DNA from 2 places in the Neorhizobium sp. LjRoot104 genome. Region 1 is predicted to be linked to the other one. Evidence: predicted binding sites of a transcription regulator. Region 1 holds the regulator's gene; the other holds the start of a gene.

Evidence for each region. Region 1 encodes LexA, which represses DNA repair genes until DNA is damaged. Its sites were predicted from a motif close to TGTTCNNNNTGTGTTCNG; they were not measured.
Region 2: a site for LexA is predicted at 2,620-2,637, ahead of ACSQ8R_RS03950 (sel1 repeat family protein). Genes of this name have one in related genera too.

What each region holds. Positions count from the first base shown of each region.
Region 1 is NZ_CAXURS020000001.1:1,426,390-1,430,583, reverse strand. It holds gene kdsA (3-deoxy-8-phosphooctulonate synthase) at 1-645, opposite strand, end outside; gene ACSQ8R_RS07335 (VOC family protein) at 650-1,522, opposite strand; gene lexA (transcriptional repressor LexA) at 1,722-2,441, shown strand; gene ACSQ8R_RS07325 (ComEC/Rec2 family competence protein) at 2,422-4,194, opposite strand, start outside.
Region 2 is NZ_CAXURS020000001.1:779,895-784,088, reverse strand. It holds gene ACSQ8R_RS03960 (PilZ domain-containing protein) at 240-593, shown strand; gene ACSQ8R_RS03955 (pyridoxal phosphate-dependent aminotransferase) at 863-1,972, shown strand; gene ACSQ8R_RS03950 (sel1 repeat family protein) at 2,165-2,431, opposite strand; gene ACSQ8R_RS03945 (DUF2147 domain-containing protein) at 2,956-3,291, shown strand; gene ACSQ8R_RS03940 (hypothetical protein) at 3,864-4,082, shown strand; gene ACSQ8R_RS03935 (hypothetical protein) at 4,170-4,194, shown strand, end outside.

The DNA of each region.
Region 1 (4,194 bases):
CTGCCCGCCCGGTTGCTGCACCGAATGCGTCGCATCGAAAATCACCGGGGCGCCCAGCGACGCCATGATCGGCAGCGAGCGCATGTCGGAGACGAGCGTGTTGTAGCCGAAGGAAGCACCGCGCTCGCAGAGCAGCACGTTCGGATTGCCGCTCTGTGTGAATTTGGCAAGGACGTTCTTCATGTCCCAGGGCGCCAGGAACTGGCCCTTCTTGACGTTGATGACACGGCCCGTCCTGGCGGCTGCGACAAGCAGGTCCGTCTGGCGGGAGAGGAAGGCCGGTATCTGCAGGATATCGACCGTCTCGGCGACGACTGCGCACTGCTCCTCCGTGTGAATGTCGGTCAAGACCGGAAAGCCGAATTCCTTCTTAAGGTCGGCGAAGATTTCCATGGCGGTTTCGAGCCCGATGCCGCGCTTGCCTGAAATCGACGTGCGGTTGGCCTTGTCGTAGGAGGACTTGTAGACGAGGCCGATGCCGAGCTTGCCGCAGAGTTCCTTCAGCTCGCCCGCCATCATGAAGGCGTGGTCGCGGCTCTCCATCTGGCAGGGGCCGGCGATCAGCGACAGTTTTGCGTCCTGCGCGAAAACCACCTTGCCGTCTCCTTCGCCTACGGAGACGCTGGAATTTGCGGTAACGTCCATGAACCTATTCCTCGAAGCCGAACAAAACACCCTGGCCGGGCGCCGCCGAGACGAGAACACGGCCCTCCCGGCGGACGAATGCGACGTCATTAGCAGCAAGGGTGATCTCTGTCACGGCAAGATCCGTCGTCTTGAAGATGATCACCCGGCCGCGCAGCCCCTCGCCACCCGGCATCGACGGCAGGGCGAATTCCGCTTCGAGCTGCTGATCCTGCAGGATGCGGATGCGGGCATTGGCCGCGGCAAGTTCGATCGACGCCGCCTCCGGCTTGGCCTTGGTCAGCAGCACCTGCTCCGCCAGGGGGGCGAAATCGGAGGGTGCCGATGCCGACAGGATGACCTCGCTCAGCCCCGTGACGGCGTTGGAATGGCGCTCCAGTTCGTCGCGATCGGCCGGCAGGGGATTGATCCGCTGGCACGAAAACATCAGGAAATCCGGCGCGCGGTCATCACCCGCAAAAGCCAGCCGGAAGCTCGCCTGCGTTTCGGAACCGTCGGCCAGGGTCATGCCGCGGGAAAATTCAAGCACGTCGCCTGCCGAGATGCCACGCATCTTGAAACGCGCGTGATCGGCCATCGCGTCACCCGTGGCGATGACGAGCGCGGAGAGCCCCTGCCTGTCGCGCCCCTTGCGGAAGGCCAGATCGCGGGCGGTAAAAACGTTACCGCGTTTGGCGGCAGCGCTTGCATGGCGGCGATTGGCAAGCGCCAGCGGCTCCAGATAGCTGCCATCCGAGAAGAACACGCAAGCATTGGCTGTGCCGAAAGGATGAAAAGCGTCGGGCGCAACTGTAAAACCAAGCTTCGTGAGCCGAGAACGCGCAGCGGCAAGTCCCGCCACCGGCAGCACGAGATGATCGATTGGTCTTGCGTTCACGCGAGGGCCCCCGGAATTGGAATCGCAAAGCTACTTTGGCAGCGGGCTCGCGCCGCGCAAGTGGTGTGACACGAGATATCTGGCACGCATCTATGAAGAAAAATCGTCATACTTCACATAATTTTAGGGGCTTGCGGAACACATATGGAACATATAGTGTCCGTTCTGGATTTGTTTCCGACTCTGAGGGTGCCAAAAGATGCTCACGCGCAAACAACAGGAATTGCTTCTGTTCATTCACGAACGCATGAAGGAATCCGGCGTCCCGCCGTCATTCGACGAAATGAAGGACGCTCTCGACCTCGCGTCCAAGTCCGGCATCCACCGGCTGATCACGGCCCTCGAGGAACGCGGCTTCATCCGCCGCCTACCGAACCGGGCCCGCGCGCTCGAAGTCATCAAGCTGCCGGAAGCCTATTCGCCCAGCATCCAGCCCCGCCGCGGCTTCTCGCCGAGCGTCATCGAGGGCAGCCTCGGCAAGCCGCAGCCCGTCGCGGCACCTCAGAAGCCGGCCGCCAACGACGACGTATCGAACGCCACCACCGTTCCGGTCATGGGCCGCATCGCTGCCGGCGTGCCGATCTCGGCGATCCAGAACAATACGCATGACATCGCCGTGCCGGCCGAAATGCTCGGTTCCGGCGAACATTACGCTCTCGAAGTCAAGGGCGATTCGATGATCGAGGCTGGCATTCTCGACGGAGATACCGTGATCATCCGCAACAGCAATACGGCCAATCCGGGCGATATCGTCGTGGCGCTGGTGGACGACGAGGAAGCGACGCTGAAGCGCTTCCGTCGCCGCGGCGCTTCGATCGCGCTCGAAGCCGCCAACCCCGCCTACGAAACCCGGATTTTCGGGCCGGACCGGGTGAAGATCCAGGGCAAGCTCGTCGGCCTCATCCGCCGGTATCATTGATCAGCTGCCGGAGCGGTTCCGGCAATGACCTATCGAACCCCTGGCTTCGCCAATCATAGTGGCGGTGCCGGCTCCAGGGGCGGTCCTCGCCCTCCATGGCGGCACGGACCTTCCAGCGCCGTATATCGGCCGCCTCGTTGAGGGAAATCTCCAGGGCACCCGCCTTGCGAAGCGTGGCGCCATTGATCATCAGCGCGCCGGACCGGCATTGGTCGAAGCGGGCACGCGGAGCTATGACAAGAGTGGCGGCGTCGCAGGCGGCACCGGCATAACGGCCGTCCTCGATAGCGACAACAATTCCCTTGCCCGTGCGTGCCGCGCACCAGGCTTTCTGTTGACAGGTGAAGCGGCCGGCAGGCGCTCGTTTCATTTGCGACCTTGCCGTTTCGAGTTCCGGTGGGGTCAGTTCGCGCCGCTCGTTTGTTTTCTCGCCGGGAGGCTTGTCGCCGAGCGGTTTGTCGTCGGGCGGCTTGTCCCTGGATGGCGACATTTCAGGCTTGACGGGATCGCCGAGCAAAAGAGCCCTCTTCCATTGGTCGTAGATGAAGTCGGGCGGGCGGGCGCGATTGATGGCGACCCTCTCCCCGTCTAAAAGGGCGACCGTGGTCCCGTCTTCCGAGATCAGTATATCCGGCAGGGGCATCGACCGCTCATGCCAGGAAAGCACCAGGGCGGTCACCATCAGCGGCAGGCCGATCAGTCTCAGTCTCGTCCTTAACAGCGTCAGCAGCAGAAAACCTGCGGTCGAGACGGTCAGGAACCAGGGATGCTGGCGCCCTGTGCCGACATCGCCGCCCCAGGCGGCGATGTGCTTGGCGATGGCGATCACCCATTCCAGGCCGAGGCCCATGAGCTTCATGAAGGGAGCATCGAGGCCGAACGGCATCAGCAGCATGCCGGCCAGCCCGGCGGGCATGACCACGAAGGAGATGATCGGCATGGCGGCGAGGTTCGCGGCTAGGCCGTAGGCGGCGATACGGTGGAAATGCTCGACCGAGAACATTGCTGTCGAGATGCCGCCGATCAGCGATGTCACGAAGACGCCGGCCGCAAAATTCCAGGATGCCAGCACGGGCGTCACCACAGGGTGACGGAACGGCAAAGGTTCGGGATCGCGGCCTTCCGCCCTGTGTTTCCAGAGGGCGTAGCCGGCGACCAGGGCCGCGGTGGCGGCAAACGACATCTGGAAACTCGGGCCCAGGATTTCCGAGGGCGACATGGCGATGATGACCAGGGCCGACAGCGCGACATTGCGCAGGCTGATTGATGGCCGATCGAAGAGCACCGCGACCAGCATGATCGCCATCATGATATAGGCCCGCTCCGCCGAAACGCCGAAACCGGAGATCAGGTAGTAGGCCGTCGCCATCGTCAGGGCGCCGAGTGCGGCGATCTTCTTGACCGGATAGGCCTGGGCGAAGCCTGTGAAGACGGAAAGCACGGTGCGTACGCCGACAAAAAAGATGCCGGCGGCGAGCGCCATGTTCAACCCGGAAATGGCGACGATATGGGCGAGGCCCGACAGTCGCAGCGCCTCGGTGGTGTCTTCGGAAATCGCCCGGCGTTCGTCCGTGACGATCGCCGCGGCAAAGGCGCCGGGATCTCCGGGCACGGTCTCGCGGATACGGGTTGCGATTGCGCTGCGCAGATCGAAAAGTCGGGTTTCGACGTCCGCAATCCAGCCCCGGGGTGAAGGGGCGGCAGCCTGCGTCTTCGGCGCTCCATAGAAAAATCCAACCGCGCCGATGCCGTC
Region 2 (4,194 bases), 650 kb from region 1:
ATAGCACCATTGATCCGATCGAAAGGGGTATCCCCGCGACACCGGTCCGTCAACAACGCGACATGCCCGATTACGCGCTTTGAGTTCGCAGCTGTTCCATACGCAAGGCAAAAGCCGCCTCGTCGGCGATCAAATGCCGGATTTTTCGGCGATATCCGTCGTATTTTATCATTCCGTTTCAGAATGTGTCAGCGCGGGAGGAATATAGTCACATGGCAGGAATGAAACAGGAGGGTGTCATGCCCTTGAATATGGACCAGGACACCAGAAAAGACGGCCCGCGCGACCAGGCTTTCGAGAAGTTCACGATCGATCGTCCCGGCAAGGTCATCCTCGTCGGTCATCATCTCAGCACCAAGACGAGCTTCCGGTGCCTGATCCGCAGCATCTCGCTGTACGGTGCGGAAATCGAGGTCGGCCCGACCTTGCCGATGCCCAACAACTTCTTCCTCGAAATCCTCGGCATCCACGACGATATCGGATGCACCGTGATCCGCCGCGAAGAAGAACGGGTCACGATCGGTTTCAACATGCTGATCGATGCCGAATTTCTGCATCACGTGATCCGGCTGAGCTTCGAGACGAGTCATTGACCGAAGGACGGGCCGGCGGCCGAAATCCGGCGACGTGGAGCCCCTCCGGTCGGCCGCCGTTTTCCACTCTCTATATATAGAGTGGAGAACGTGTCGAAGCCGAGAGCTTGCGATGGGTTTCGATCGAGCACCCTGAAAGGCTCGACGCGCTTTTCAAACGGGAGGCGAAAGATTTAGCGGCGATGAAGCCCAATCGGTCTCGAGCAGACTTGCATGCCGGTGAATCGATCCTATTGTGTGCCGGTTTTAGAGAACCGGAACTGAAGTCCATGCCTGCATTCTCGCGTTTTACACCGCTGATCAGCGCCCTTCCCGCCAGCGTCCCCTTTGTCGGTCCCGAGGCTATCGAACGCAATCGAGGCCTCATGGTGAAAGCCCGTATCGGCGCCAATGAAAACGGTTTCGGGCCGGCGCCCTCCGTCATCGAGGCGATCGGTGCCGCGGCGGCAGGCACCTGGAAATATGCGGATCCGGAAAATTTCGAGCTCAAACAGGCACTCGCCGCGCATCTGGGCTGTCAGGCCGACAATATTGCCGTTGGCGAAGGCATAGACAGCCTGCTCGGGCTGATCGTGCGGATGGTTATCGAGCCCGGCATGCCGGTCGTTACCTCGTTCGGCGCCTATCCGACCTTCAACTTCCATGTGGCGGGTCATGGCGGCCGGCTGGTGACGGTGCCCTATGTCGACGATCGGGAAAATCTCGACGGGCTGATGGAAGCCGTCCGCCGCGAAAACGCGCCGCTCGTCTATTTTGCCAATCCCGACAATCCGATGGGAAGCTGGTGGGATGCCGACAGCATCACCGCGTTTGCCAGGGCGCTGCCCGAAACCTGCCTGATGATTCTCGACGAGGCCTATTGCGAGACAGGACCGGCCGGCGCGACGCCGGATATCTCCGCCCTGATCGACCAGCCGAACATCATCCGCACCCGGACCTTCTCGAAGGCTTACGGCATGGCGGGCTCGCGGGTGGGTTATGCGATCTCGACACCCGGCACGGCCGAGGCCTTCGACAAGATCCGCAATCATTTCGGCATGAACCGGATCGGCGTCGCCGCGGCGCTTGCGGCGCTGAAAGACCAGGCCTACCTCGCCGACGTGATCGGGCAGATCAAGGCCTCGCGCGAGCGGATCGCCTCGATCGCTGAAGCCAACGGGCTGAAGCCGCTCGCCTCGGCGACCAATTTCGTGGCGATCGATTGCGGCCGCGACGGCGCCTATGCGCGTTCGATCGTCGATGGATTGATGGAGCAGGGTGTTTTCATCCGCATGCCGGGTGTGGCGCCGCTCAACCGCTGCATTCGCGTCAGCACGGGACCGGAGCCGGACATGGCGCTCTTCGAAGAAGCGCTGCCGCGGGTACTGAAGGCTCTCTGAAGCCAAAAGAAAGCGACCGCGCCGGCCTTGTTCCTGCCGGTCGCGGTCTCAATTTCAGGCGTCGGCCCCCGTCCAGATCCGACCGCCTCGTCTCCCGATCCCCTTTTGGGTTTATGCCTTTTGGATTGTTCTCCCGCCGGCCCTCTTGCGGGGCCGGTCAATTCATCGACCATAACGCTCCCTCAAAAGGGCTCAGTGCATGGTCATCCATTCGCGAGCGGCGCGGAGTGCCTCGGCCAGCTGCATCTTGCTCATCGTCTGGGCGAGGTCGGCGCGCAGCTCGGCGGCGCGGTCGGAACCCTTGATCGCGGCGATGTTGAGCCATTTGTGAGCGGAAACGAGATCGACGTCGCAACCACGGCCGGTCGCATACATCAGGCCCATTTCGCAGAAAGTGTCGGCGCGGGTTTCGCCACCCATGGTGGCCATTCCGGAATTGTTCATTTCAAAGCGTGCCATCGGTTTGATCCCTGTTAAAGCCTGTTGTTCGTCGTCTGCCCTGTCTTTGCCCTTTCGGGCTCCGTCCGGATCACCGTCTTCAAGCGGCTGTTTCGATCCTTCCGGCCGGCGGTTTTTTCCGCTCGTTTGATGACTTCACTATGCGGCAAACCTTCCAAAAGACGCCTAAAAAGCATGATTAATTCAACGAAAACAAAGTTCAAACGCTTCGTAAACTTGAGTTTTTGTTAAACATCGGATGCCTTGCATTTTAAGGAATTTGCGGAGATTTTTACGAAAAATTTAGAAAACGATTTAAACTGATCGCTAACCACGAATCCGGGTCGCATCGATGGTCCTGTGGAAAACCCGGCCCTCCCCGGCGCCGAAATTCCCCCCTTTCCAGCCAATCCGATATTTACCTTTACGTGCGGGTAAGATAAATTTCGGACCGAGTTCGCGCAGAGGGGTGCGAATTGGAGGAAACCGCGCCGCCCAGCGCTTCTGAAGGACTGGCGGCGAAGCGAAGGAGGAAAACAATCATGATGCGCAGACTGATGCTTGTTGCGGCGCTGACGCTTGCCGCGACCGGAACCATGGCCGCCGAGCCTATCGAAGGCAGCTGGAAGACCGCCAGCGGCGAGACCGCGGTGATCGGCAAATGCGGCACCGCCTATTGCGTGACGCTGAAGACCGGCAAACATTCGGGCAAGCAGATCGGCAAGCTCTCCGGCAAGGACGGCGAATACAGCGGCGAGATCACCGACCCGGCGGAAGACAAGACCTATAGCGGGTCCGGCTCGGTCAGCGGCAATTCGCTGAAGATGAAGGGCTGCGTTCTCGCCATCCTCTGCAAGTCGCAGACGTGGACGCGCCTCTGAGCCGATCGCCCGGATATCGTCCCATATAAGAAGTGCTGAGATGGTCGCGCCGGCAACGGCTGCGGCCATTTTTCGCTTCTATCCGTCAAGGGCTGACTGAATCTTTTGCTGCGCCGCATCAAGAAAAGGCAATCTGATCACGGAAATGGCATCGGTTTTGACCGCCAATTTGGTGGAATTTCCAATGTCACAGTTTTGTGAAAAACTTGCATACCCCTTGAACACGATTTATGCCGCAAAAAAGCCACAAAAAAGACACGATACGCGAAAACCAACACGCCAAGGGTGCATAACTCCTTTTTACTACATATCTATTTGTTTTTGCTTATTTTTTATCTTACCAAATCGTAACTTAATCGGTTTATTTGTGGCATTTCGCAAAAAATTAGCACGCTCAGCACTTTTTACGAGTATTTCTGAGGCGCCGTTTTCGCTGTCAACGTTTCGTTGACAGCAGTCGCCGAAACGAGGGCTTTCGGATCGAACCGATCGGTCCGATATCAGCATCGCAAACAAAAATTCACTCCGGTTCGACCCAAGACCGAACCGAACATAACCCAAGGATAAAGACAATGACCAAGATCACTTCCGCTATCGCCGCAGCCCTCATCGCTTCGGCCTCGTTCGCTTCCGTCGCCCTCGCTGACGGCGACTATTATGAAGGCGCCTCCAAGGCCTCCGCTACCGTCGATCATGTTCAGACCGGCAGCATTGCTCAGGATCAACAGAACCAGATCCAGGCTTCGGTCGACCGCGGCGACTACTACGAAGGCGCAAACCGCCCGAACTAATCGCAGCTCATTCAAAACACCGAAACAATCGTCCGCAGGCCAGGTCGCAAACTTAAAGCCGCGGAACACTCTGAAAGGACTACTACAATGACCAGGATCACTTCCGCTATCG